Regions from separate parts of the Oceanobacillus sp. E9 genome, predicted to be linked through region 1. Evidence: predicted binding sites of a transcription regulator. Region 1 holds the regulator's gene; each other region holds the start of a gene.
The links. The regulator LexA, encoded in region 1, represses DNA repair genes until DNA is damaged. The targets are predictions, from matches to a motif close to CGAACATATGTTCG.

Region 2: the regulator LexA is predicted to act here: its motif matches at 1,639-1,652, upstream of AQ616_RS11335 (YhjD family protein).
Region 3: the regulator LexA is predicted to act here: its motif matches at 2,693-2,706, upstream of uvrB (excinuclease ABC subunit UvrB).

Annotation. Positions count from the first base shown of each region.
Region 1 is NZ_LSNA01000005.1:649,757-654,065, reverse strand. It holds gene AQ616_RS20045 (peptidoglycan DD-metalloendopeptidase family protein) at 1-135, shown strand, start outside; gene AQ616_RS06970 (manganese catalase) at 226-1,056, opposite strand; gene AQ616_RS06965 (hypothetical protein) at 1,401-1,661, opposite strand; gene lexA (transcriptional repressor LexA) at 1,818-2,441, opposite strand; gene AQ616_RS06955 (YneB family resolvase-like protein) at 2,726-3,364, shown strand; gene AQ616_RS06950 (DUF896 domain-containing protein) at 3,450-3,683, shown strand; gene tkt (transketolase) at 3,767-4,309, shown strand, end outside.
Region 2 is NZ_LSNA01000007.1:349,618-353,926, reverse strand. It holds gene addB (helicase-exonuclease AddAB subunit AddB) at 1-142, opposite strand, end outside; gene lepB (signal peptidase I) at 234-776, opposite strand; gene AQ616_RS11340 (TVP38/TMEM64 family protein) at 849-1,487, opposite strand; gene AQ616_RS11335 (YhjD family protein) at 1,672-2,064, shown strand; gene AQ616_RS11330 (competence protein ComK) at 2,015-2,521, opposite strand; gene AQ616_RS11325 (fatty acid--CoA ligase family protein) at 2,675-4,222, opposite strand.
Region 3 is NZ_LSNA01000006.1:469,192-473,500, reverse strand. It holds gene uvrA (excinuclease ABC subunit UvrA) at 1-647, opposite strand, end outside; gene uvrB (excinuclease ABC subunit UvrB) at 655-2,637, opposite strand; gene AQ616_RS09145 (PDZ domain-containing protein) at 2,917-4,107, opposite strand.

The sequences.
Region 1 (4,309 bases):
GGAGAGAATCCAAAAGGATTAGATGGTATTTTTGGTACTAATACAAATAATGCAGTGAAATCTTTTCAACAAAAGGAAAGTATCCTCATTGATGGGAAAGCAGGAAAAGTTACTTGGGAGAAATTATTTTTATAAGTCTAAATTGTATTAATAAACATCAAAGTTTGGTGAATATTAACTTTGATGTTTATTAATTACATGTAATTTATTTTAAGTAGGGGTTTTCTACATTTTAGATGGGGGTGTATTGTAATATAGTGGAGGAGCTGGTGGTAATTTAGGTGCACTTCCCCAAAAAACGGGTTCACTTACATATTTATATTCTCCTCTTCCATCAAAACTTGGGCCATGTGCCCACCTACCTTTTTTACTTTCTTCGCCTTCTGAGAAATTAAATAGTGTATATGATACTTCTTGAAATTCTTTTGATCTAGGGAAAGTTGAAGGAACCACGATATCATTCTCACGTTCTTCGAGCTCTCGTATCGCAGCAAACCACTGATTTTGATGATATGTATCTCTTGCAATAAGAAAAGATAACATATCTCTTACACCTGGATCATCGGTCATATTATATAAGCGAGTGACTTGTAATCTTCCTTGTGACTCCGCAGTAAGGTTAGCACGAAAGTCCGCTAATAAATTCCCGCTGGAAATGATGAAATTTGCAGTCCATCGATTTCCATTGCTATCTGCTGGCATTGCTCCAAGTCCACTAACAATCGCATGTTGTGGGTTAGAACCCCCTAATATAGCTGCTAGAGCAGGATCTGTGTCATAAGCATTCTGCTGCGTCTCAAATGGTGCATCGTTTAATAACCTAGCTATCATTGTAGCTAACATTTCTACATGACCAATTTCTTCTGTTCCAATATCAAATAACAAATCACGATATTTAGGCTCTGCTCTACTGTTAAATCCCTGGAATAAATATTGCATCATTACACTAATTTCTCCATACTGTCCACCAAGTACCTCTTGTAATTTTCTAGCAAATACGGGATCAGGCCTACTTGGTTTTGCCTCGAATTGCAATTCTTTAAAATGATAAAACAATGCTTATTCCTCCCTCCATATAATAAACAATTAAGTATATGCAGATAAAAAGTCTAATATTCTATACTAAACACATTGTTACACAATAAATTTTAAGTATAAGGAGAAGTTGTATAAGATTAAAATATCTCTTTGAAAATAATTTGAATGTTGATACCGGTAGTCCAGTTTACTAGACGTTTAGTGTGGGAATTATAAAATAGAATTACTGAGCTAAATGTGTTTTATTACCATTGTTTCTGATTTTTAGAGGGAGATATTAATAACTTGCGGTAATTAAAAATAGTTTTTATATAGTTATTACAGTAATCTAACTTACTTATATTATTAGTTATTTAATAAATTCATAGAATGAATACGGTGATTTGGTACCATGTAGCCAAAGCGATTAATAATCCGGCAGATCCTAATTTTAGAATATTTTCTTTTGACTTAATTTTTTTAGTTTCGATTACTTCTAACGTAGTAACGATGATTAAGATTATACATAAGAAAGGTAATGTTAAAAAATCTACATACTTAGTTAGATAATATATCCCTAGAACCATTGCTATAAGGGCAGTTGGAATATAAAAACTTCGTCGTTGATAGAATTTATCTGACATTTCATTTCTCTCCTTTCATTTCTTAATATTATAATATTAGTTCATTTCTTAATATTATAATATTAGTGTAATTCTAGATTTATGTACAAACTATGCAGACAGATAAATTCTATCGATATAAAAAGAGTTTAGCTATAGAAAGCCAAACTCTTTTTATTAGAAAATATTTCGATATAGACCAATCACTTTTCCAAGAACTGTTACATTCTCATAAAATAAAGGTTCCATTGTAGCGTTTTCCGGTTGTAGTCGTATACGTTTTTCTTCTTTAAAAAATCGTTTTACTGTTGCTTCATTTTCCTCAGTCATTGCTACAACAATCTCTCCATTTAATGCTGTGTTTTGTTGTTTAACAATTACCATGTCTCCATCTAAAATGCCTGCCTCAATCATACTTTCACCATCAATTATAAGTACAAATACATTATCGTCTGGACCGGCACTCGAACTTGGAATTGGAACAAATTCTTCGATATTTTCAACCGCTGTAATTGGTATCCCTGCAGTAACTTTACCAATTACAGGTGCATAACGTGCTTCGTCTTTTGGAAGCTGTTGTTCCATTTCTGGATCAATAATTTCAATTGCTCTTGGCTTAGTAGGATCTCTTCGTATGTATCCTTTGTTTTCTAACCTTTCTAAATGCCCGTGAACAGTTGAGCTGGAAGCGAGTCCAACTGCTACAGCAATTTCTCGAACTGATGGTGGATATCCTTTTAACTTTACTTCGCTTTTAATAAAGTCAAAAATCATTTGTTGTCTTTTTGATAGTTTCGTCATCAAACGTTCACCTCTAGCATAGGTTTTTATTAATGATAGTTTATCATTTTACTATTAAATAAGCAAACACTCGTTCTAATTTTTATTGACAAGATCATATGTTCGGTATATACTTTGAATCAAATAGGAACAATTGTTCGATAAACGGATGAAAGGAGCTTTTAATTATGCTGAAGAAAATTACTAGAACCGATGCATTCTATGTGATAGCATTTGCTTTAGCGCTCGCTTTTTTATATTTCTCTATGGTAACGAGCGGTTAATTAAACAGGAGGAAGTTAGGATTGAAAGCAGTAGTATATTGTCGAGTCAGCACGGATAAACATACACAAGAGTCTTCCCTTATACGCCAACGGGAGGAATTGCAATCATTAGCAAACAAGCTAAACTTTACGGTTATTGATTGTATTGAAGAGCAGGCAAGCGGGTACGATATCGAACGAGAAGGACTCTTTCAACTTCTCGAATATTTTTCAAGTAAAGAAGCGGATTGTTTATGTATTCAAGATGAAACTCGTTTAGGTAGAGGGAATACAAAAATTGCACTTTTTCATCAATTAGCTAAGCTAAATATCCCTATATATACTGTAGCTCACGAAGGTGAATTGGTACTGAATGAAGCCGATTCGATGGTATTACAAATTGTTGGAATTGTAGAAGAATATCAGAGAAAAATTCAAAATATGAAAATAAGAAGAGGAATGCGAAGAGCAGTACGTGAAGGATATCGACCTGAAAAAAATTTAAAACAAATTAATCAGTCTCCTGGTAGAGATCGAACGGAAGTGCCCATTGAAGAAATTGTTCGATTGCGGCAGAATGGGTTAACATTTAATGAAATTACAAAGGTGCTCAATGGTTTAGATTATAACGTTTCAAAAGCTACTGTACACCGTAGATATCAAGAATATCAAAATACTTGAATCTGGATTCGAGGTAGAGTACGATAAGAGGCAGGATATGAAATCCTGTCTTTTTGTCATTTTTAATAGTGGGGAGGTTGACACTATGTTATCTAAAGATAAATTAGAGAGAATTAATTTTCTGTCTAAAAAATCTAAAGAAGAAGGATTAACAACAGAAGAAAAAGCAGAACAAAAGAAGCTTCGTGAAGAGTATTTAAAGAATGTACGTAGCTCTTTTAAGAACCAATTAAGTACAATGACAGTTATTGATCCAAAAGGTAATGACGTTACTCCCCAGAAGCTTCGTGATTACCAAGACCGAAACAAAAAACATTAAATTCTATTGGTCATGCTTGTTGTCATGATAAATTCAATATAGAATGAAGAAGTAAAGGCTTTATTTTGAAAGGGGTAGACAAAATGTCAGGCAATGTAGAACAATTATCAATAAATACGATTCGTACGTTATCCATTGATGCTATTGAGAATGCAAACTCAGGACACCCAGGATTACCAATGGGTGCGGCACCAATGGCGTACACATTATGGACAGATTTTATGAATCATCATCCAAAAAACTCAAAATGGTTTAACCGTGATCGCTTTGTATTATCTGCGGGACACGGATCAATGCTATTATACAGCTTATTGCATCTTTCCGGTTATGATGTATCTATTAAAGATCTAAAAGAATTTCGTCAGTGGGATTCAAAAACTCCAGGACATCCGGAAGTACATCATACCGATGGTGTAGAAGCAACTACAGGACCATTAGGACAAGGTATTGCGATGTCTGTAGGTATGGCTATGGCAGAAGCGCATTTAGGTGCAACGTTTAATAAAGACAGATATTCTGTAGTAGATCATTACACGTATGCCCTTGTGAGTGACGGCGATTTAATGGAAGGGATTTCTCATGAAGCAGCTTCTTTAGCAGGTCACTTAGGATTAGGTAAATTAATC
Region 2 (4,309 bases), on a different contig from region 1:
CTTGTTGAAATGTCATTTGATCTGGAACAATGTAAAATATAGAAGGTCCTATGGGTTTGGTAGAAATTTTTTGTTTTATTTCCTTTAAAATTACCTCACTTTTATTTGTCCCAGAACGTCCTAGTATGAACCGCATTCCCATATATTAACCCTCCTAAATTTCCATAACTAAAATAGAGCTCCTATCTATTTTATCAAAGATAGAAGCTCGGTCCTAATCGAAAAACTTTTTATTATTTATTTACTTTCTCTGTCAATGGCCAATACGTTATATCAACCTTTCCTACAATTTGATCATTGGATATAAATCCGAACGATCGACTATCTAGGCTATCTTGTCGATTGTCTCCTAGTACAAATAAATTCCCCTTAGGAACTTCAATTTCTCCAGTAATTTGTTGGAGCGTAAAATCATTAGTAAATTTTTCAACCGAACTTGCTTCCTTATAAGATTCTAAAAATCTTTCTTCAATAAATTCTCCATTAATATAAAGCTTATCATGTTTATACTCCACCCTATCTCCAGGTATTCCAATAACACGTTTAACATAGTCTTCCTCTTTAGAAGCCCGAAAAACAATAACATCAAATCGATTTACATCCGATAATTCATATACAAATTTATTCACCATCAATAAATTTCCGTCAAATAGTGTAGGTTCCATCGACTTCCCATCTACAACATAATTGGCAAATAGAGTTGTTCTTAAAATAACTGCAATCCCAACCAAGAGAAGTAAAAGTAACAATACTCTTCGAATATTGAATTTTTTCACGTTGTTTCATCCTTCATCGAGTAATTATTATACATAATACCCTTGAAGGAAGTTTTTAACCCTTTTCGTGATTCACATATTATTTTTAGCTGATTTTTTTTGCAATCGTTTTTCTAAGTATTTACCAAACATCCAAAAAATCACTATGCCTATACCTACAATTATTGTTCTTACTGGATTTTGAGCAAATTCCATTATACTCGAGCCGACATATGAAATGGAGAATATCATTACCGTTTTACCTAAGCAGACAGCTAATATAAATTGATATATGTTAATCTTCGACAATCCTGCCACAACATTAATTATGGACGAAGGAGAAAAAGGGAAACACAGCAATATAAATAGCGGACCAAATCCATGTCTATCTACCCATTGAGTAATTTTTTTCACTTGATTATTCTTTCTAATTTTTTGTAGTAAACGTGTATTAGAGAGCTTTCTTATAAGTAAAAATACAACAACTGCTCCAACAGTTGCGCCAATCCATGAATACAGAAAGCCTTGAAATAATCCATAAGCAGCAGCATTACCAAGAACAAATACGATTAACGGTAAAAAAGGTAAGAAAGCTTCTAGGAACGGTAATAAAATCCCTGGTAACGGTCCTAGTCCTTCATACTGATTTAAGAGCTGGGAAATAAATTCTTCCCAACCTTCTTCTCTAATAAAACTTCTCCAATTCGATAGAGAAACACTCATGACATACATCCACGTAAGCTCCTATCATTAGACAACATTCTTTTAAAATTATTATATGGTATTAGATTGTATTTTAAAAGAAAAAGCTAATTAATTCCAATAATGAATCGTCACTCTAATTGGTAGATATTTTTTCATCTATAACATATAATAAAATATACGAACATACGATCTGTATAAGAGGTGTGAGTGCATGCGTTATATCAATGAGGAAAATACTAAAATAGCTTCAAGGTATTTATTTATATCCATGGCGATTATTATAATTCGTCAAGATATAAAATATCATGATGAAGGACCATATAAAATCAAGGAGATATATCTTCAGATGTTATCAGAAATGGAGAGGGAAGCTGTCCGAGAACGTAAACAGATCATTCGCAGAATGAGAATAAATCAATTATCGGTTATTCCACTAACAAAAGATGATTCTTTTTCAAACTTTTTATTTATATGCCAAGGAAAAGAAGAAAAGAAAAGTTATTTCAACCCAGCTATTCGTAAAAAAGTTGAAAAAGTGCTAAAGGAGTTGATGTTTAAGAGTCTTTATCGTCTTCAGAACGAAGAGGCTTCCTCCAACGTTTAATTCGATCGTCTAAAAGAAATCTTATTTGAGCAGTACGTTGTAGTTGATTGATTAAAGAACCATGGGAGATATCAAGTGAAATTTTTGAGCCATTTTTAAACAATACACTGGTAGTCCCTTCATCTCCTCTACGTACTTCTTTAATATGACTATGTGCAATCCAAGAACAGTTCGCATTACTAGGAGACTTAGTTGGAAAGAAATACATTCCACTTGCTGGATCAATTGTAATTGGTGCTTTATGTGTTATTCCGCTAATTTCTCTAGTCCCCTCCTGACGTCCTTTCAAACTAGCACCAAAATACTTGCAAGCATAATCAATGACATTGGTAGGTTTCGCTTCCAAAACATATTCCATTTCCTCTTCCAATACTTTCGCAATGTACCTTCCATTTTCATCTTGCTCTGATACAATCGCCAACGTAAATGGCGTTATTTCTAAAAATTCCTTTTTCATTGTTTACCTCCTTTACCAATTAGTGTGACTTAATACCTAATATAACATATTATTAGTTAAAATGATATATTTTTACATAATTTTTTGAATAAATAGTTAAAAAAGAAACGAAGTTGATAATAAACGACAATTTCAACTTCGTTAGGAACCATACTATGAATTTGTAACTTGTTCTTTAAGACTCTTTCGTAAAATTTTCCCTGTCGTATTTTTCGGAAGCTCATCAAGAAAATAAATCGATTGAGGAACTTTATATTTGGCTAAATGTTGTTTACTAAACTCAATTAAATCTATTTCTTTCACATCCGGATTATCAACAACAACATACGCAATAACTGCCTCACCTGTTTGAGGGTCTGGAACTCCAATGACAGCAACTTCCACAACAGAAGGATTAGAATAAAAGACTTCTTCTACTTCCCTAGGATAAACATTATAACCACCAACTAAAATCATATCTTTTTTACGATCAACAATATAAAAATATCCGTCTTCATCCATTCTTGCCATATCTCCTGTATAGAGCCAACCATCACGTATTGTTGCAGCTGTTTCGTCTACCATTTTATAATAACCTTTCATCACATTTGGCCCTTGAACTACTAATTCACCTACTTCACCTGGTGGTAATTCATTACCCGTTTCATCAACCACTTTATTTATAACATTTACAATATTTTGGCCGATTGAACCTGCTTTTCTCGGACGATCTAAAGGATTAAAAGACGTTACAGGAGCAGCTTCAGATAACCCATAGCCTTCAGAAACCTTTACATTAAAAGCTTGCTCAAATGATTCTAGTAAAGATACCGGCATAGCTGCACCTCCAGAAATACATAAACGTAAAGAGGAAAAACTATCCACATTATCTTTTGCACTTTGTAGTAAATAATTATACATCGTTGGAACGCCTGCAAATACTGTTGCTTGATAGTCACTAGCTACACGGAATACTTCTGTTGGCGAGAACTGAGGTAAAATAATGATTGTCCCTCCATTTAACAGCGGTGCATTTAATGATACAGTCAAGCAAAAAACATGAAACATTGGCAAGGCAGCAATTACCCGGTCATCTTGACTAATATGTAAATAATTAGCGACATCTTGTGCGTTAGAGTATAGGTTTTTATGCGTAAGCATTGCCCCTTTTGGTTTTCCGGTTGTACCTGAGGTATACAAGATAACAGCTAAATCTTCTTCAACTAATTTTGGACCAGTGAAAGGCAATTGACCATTAGCAATTACTTCTTGAAAACGTAATATACTTGTTGATAATTGTTCTTTTTTAATAGATCCTGGAACTTCTTTTCCACTTTCACAATTAACAAAATATTCTAGAGTAGATAGATCATCAACAATTGGAATAAATTTATCCATAAGAATATCCATTGTAATAATTCCTTTTACATCACCATCTTTTAACATATAAGCCATTTCACTAGGTGTATATAAAGGATTCATTGGAATTACAGTTAATCCTAATCTCAATGCCCCATGCAATCCTATGACGTAATATGGACTATTCCCTAATACTAATGCGATATGATCGCCTTGTCTGAATCCTAATTTTTGGAGACCATCTGCAAACTTTTGAACCATGCCCTCTAACTCACCATAGGTTGTTTTCTTATCTGCAAAAATATATGCAGTTTTTGTTGGATTTTCCCTAGCAGTTAGTGCCAACTTATCTGTAATATTCAATCTTATCTCTCCTTCCTATTATGAATGAATATTCATTCATTTATGGGTGAAAAAATAGAATTACGCTATCGTAAGTTCTTTTTTTTT
Region 3 (4,309 bases), on a different contig from region 1:
GCCACACCGTCTTTTACTACAATACGATCAATTACTACTTCAATCGAATGCTTCTTATTTTTTTCCAATTGAATATCATCTGTTACTTCTCTCATTTCATTATCTACACGAATTCGTACATAACCTTCTTGTTTTAAGTTTTCTAAGATTTTTACATGCTCACCTTTTCTTCCTGATACAACTGGCGCAAGAATTTGAAGTTTTGTACGATCCGGATACTCTAATATCCGATCAACCATTTGTTGGACAGTCTGTGAACTGATTTCAATACCATGATTGGGACATGTCGGCCTACCAATTCTTGCATATAACAGACGTAAATAATCATAAATTTCTGTAACTGTCCCAACCGTTGATCTTGGATTTTTACTTGTTGTTTTTTGATCAATAGATATTGCTGGAGATAGTCCTTCAATAACATCTACATCCGGTTTATCCATTTGTCCTAAAAATTGACGTGCATAGGAAGATAAGGATTCTACATATCTACGTTGACCTTCTGCATATATGGTATCAAATGCAAGAGAAGACTTACCTGAACCCGATAACCCTGTTAATACCACTAATTTATTTTTAGGAATATTGATATCGATATCCTTTAAATTATGTGTTCGTGCTCCTTGAATTTTTATAGACTTACTTGGCATTCCTAAATCATCCTTCCGCTTTTAGTTCCAAAATGACATCTCGTAATTCTGCTGCTTTCTCGAAGTCAAGATCTTTTGCTGCTTGCTTCATCTCTTTCTCCATTTGTTCAATTACTTTTTCTTTCTCTTTTTTCGTCATTTTGTTAATCTGTTTCGTTTTCGGTTCATATGATTCTGTTTCTTCTGCTGCGGTCGTTGCTTTAATAACATCTCGAACATCTTTTCGAATCGTTTTAGGAGTAATGCCATGTTGTTCATTATATTCTGTTTGTATTGCTCGACGTCGATTTGTCTCATCAATTGCTTTTTTCATTGAGTCCGTTATTTTGTCAGCATACATAATTACTTTTCCATTTTCATTACGTGCAGCACGACCCATGGTTTGAATCAGAGATCGTTCTGAACGTAAAAATCCTTCTTTATCAGCATCTAAGATGGTAACAAGAGAAACTTCAGGTATATCTAGTCCTTCTCTTAACAAATTAATACCTACTAAAACATCAAATTTCCCGACTCGTAAATCACGTATTACTTCTATACGTTCTAATGTTTTAATCTCGGAGTGCAAGTAAGCAACTTTCATACCTATTTCTTTTAAATAATCGGTTAAATCCTCCGACATTTTCTTTGTTAATGTCGTGATTAATACACGTTCATTTTTTTCCATTCGGATCCGTATTTCCTCTATAAGATCATCAATTTGACCTTCAATTGGACGCACCTCAACTACTGGATCTAATAATCCTGTAGGTCGAATAATTTGTTCTGTCATTTCAGGAGTATGTTCAAGTTCATATGGTCCAGGAGTCGCAGACACATAAACCAACTGTTTTGTTTTATCTTCAAACTCTTGAAATCGAAGTGGGCGATTATCCATCGCAGACGGTAATCGAAAACCATGATCTACAAGCACTTGTTTACGCGCTTGATCCCCATTGAACATTCCACGAATCTGTGGAAGAGTTACGTGCGATTCATCAATAATTACTAAGAAATCCTCTGGAAAGAAATCCAATAATGTATATGGAATCGCTCCAGGTCCACGGAGTGTTAGGTGACGTGAATAATTCTCAATTCCTGAACAGAACCCCATTTCTCGCATCATTTCTAAATCATAATTGGTTCGTTGCTCTAATCGTTGTGCTTCTAATAATTTTCCTTTATCACGCATTTCTTTTAGTTGTTCTTCAAGTTCTTTTTCTATATTTTGAATAGCGATTTTCATTTTTTCTTCTCTCGTAACAAAGTGAGAAGCTGGAAAAATAGCTACATGTTCTCGATCACCGATTATTTCACCGGTTAGCGCATCAACTTCACGTATACGATCAATTTCATCACCAAAGAATTCTACACGAATACAATACTCTTCATGAGAAGCTGGAATGATCTCGACTGAATCACCGCGAACTCGAAATGTACCCCGTTGGAAATTAATATCATTTCTCGCATATTGAACTTCTACTAAATCACGAAGTAATTGGTCACGATCTTTCTCCATTCCCATCCTTAATGACAACACTTGACTTTTATATTCTTCCGGATTACCTAAACCGTAAATACAAGAAACACTTGCTACAATTAATACATCTTCTCTTTCAAATAATGCAGACGTTGCAGAATGTCGTAATTTATCAATTTCATCATTGATACTCGCATCTTTTTCAATAAATGTATCTGTAGACGGTACATATGCCTCTGGCTGATAATAATCATAGTAGCTAACAAAGTATTCTACAGCATTATTTGGAAAAAACTCTTTAAACTCACTGTACAACTGTCCAGCTAATGTTTTGTTATGCGCAATTACTAGTGTCGGACGGTTTATCTCTTTTACAACATTGGACATGGTAAATGTCTTCCCAGTACCTGTAGCACCAAGCAATGTTTGATGACGTTGACCAGCCAGTACTTTTTCCGTTATCTCTTTTATAGCATTTGGTTGATCACCAGCTGGGTCATAAGCAGATACTAATTCAAATTTCTCCTTCACAACAATGCCTCCGTTCTTTTCGAGCTAATATCTATTATATCTCTTTATAAAAAAACGAACAAGTATTCGTTTTTTTATATTATCTTATCTTTTATTCTACCCATTTAAGCATAATGGAAATCATATCATACCAATTGAGTTGTATGAATTCTTAAGCTTGAACAAGGAAGTGTATTGTTATATAAAATTAAAACGAACAATACTTCAGATATATTTACATATACCTTCCAATTATTGTTCGTCATACTAGTCATATTTTTATTGCTCTACTTTCCTCAGTTAGCCAGTTTGCTTTTGTTTCTGTTTAAAAGGTTCCTTAGGAAATAATAACCCTAAAGCATGATGCTCTCCTTCATATAGAGATCCTTGAACAAGTCTAATTTCTTTATGATAATCAATAATTTCTAGTTTAATAAATGCACCATTACCTTGAAGTGCTTCATAAAAACTCTGACTATTTGTTACCTTTCGGCCGTTTACCCGATAGATAGATTCACCAGGAGATATTTCAAGTCTATTTGCTGGACTGTTAGGTAAAACCCCCACCACACGTAGTCCTTGATCATGTGGCTGATAATAAGGACGACGAAGTCTATCTCCCTCTCTATAGCGATAATTTAAATATTCTTTACCTATAATAGCTAAAATGACTGAAGTCAGTGATAAATAAGGCACAAATATACCTGCTACAGCAACCATTAATATAACAATAGCTAACATATAATTAGCTTTTGAAACTTTCTTTATCGCATCCAAATGATAATGACCTTTTGCAGTATAATCAAATCCAATTATAAAGGGAACAAAAGCTAGTCCTAGTGATGTTTCACCAATAGATAAATAAGGCCACCAGGGTGCAAAAGAAGTAATAAGTCCTTCTGGAACTAATACAAGTAGCGGAATCAAAGCTAATCTTTTTACTTGATGTTGGCCTACCCATATTCCCCTGTCACTAAGGGAAATCCGCGGAAATGTTGATTGTTTTTGAATTCGTTGGATTATGATCGATTCTACAATTAGTAGCAAAGCACCTATTACTGCTAATGATTTAAAACTTAACCCATAATCAAAATTATAATTAACCTGACTTTGCATTTCTAATAGAGGGGGAATAACTAATAACAGTAAAAATGTCAATCCAATAATATAACTGGGTGACAATAGTGTGAATTTTGTACTAATACTAAGTATAATTGTAACTATTGCTAATAATACTAATACCTCATAAGAAAATACCATACCTGTGCCAACTGCAATTACTGATAGAACTAATCCTGTGATTAAAGAAACAACGAACGTTCCCTTCCACTCGATAAATTTCTGGTATACTTTTATTCCAAAGTCCTGTCTCTCCCTTTTTATGCGGAAATAACTAGCTACTGTCAAAATAAACATAAACCAATACAATGTCGGATTTAGAAAAAATCTGCCGACTGCTTTCGCTCCTTCTAACAACCAAGACTCAACCATTCTGTCACCTACTTTACTATGCCTAATCAAAATGTCTATATAAAAATATTCGATTCTTCTATCGTTTTTCCTGCTTTTTTGTAAAAGAAATAGGAAAAGAGATTGGGACAAGTATTTACTCAAAAGATAAATCCGAATGAATCGCTTTTAATTACCCGCTTCAGAAATATACTCGTGTTCTCGTAGGAGACTAATGGGCGCC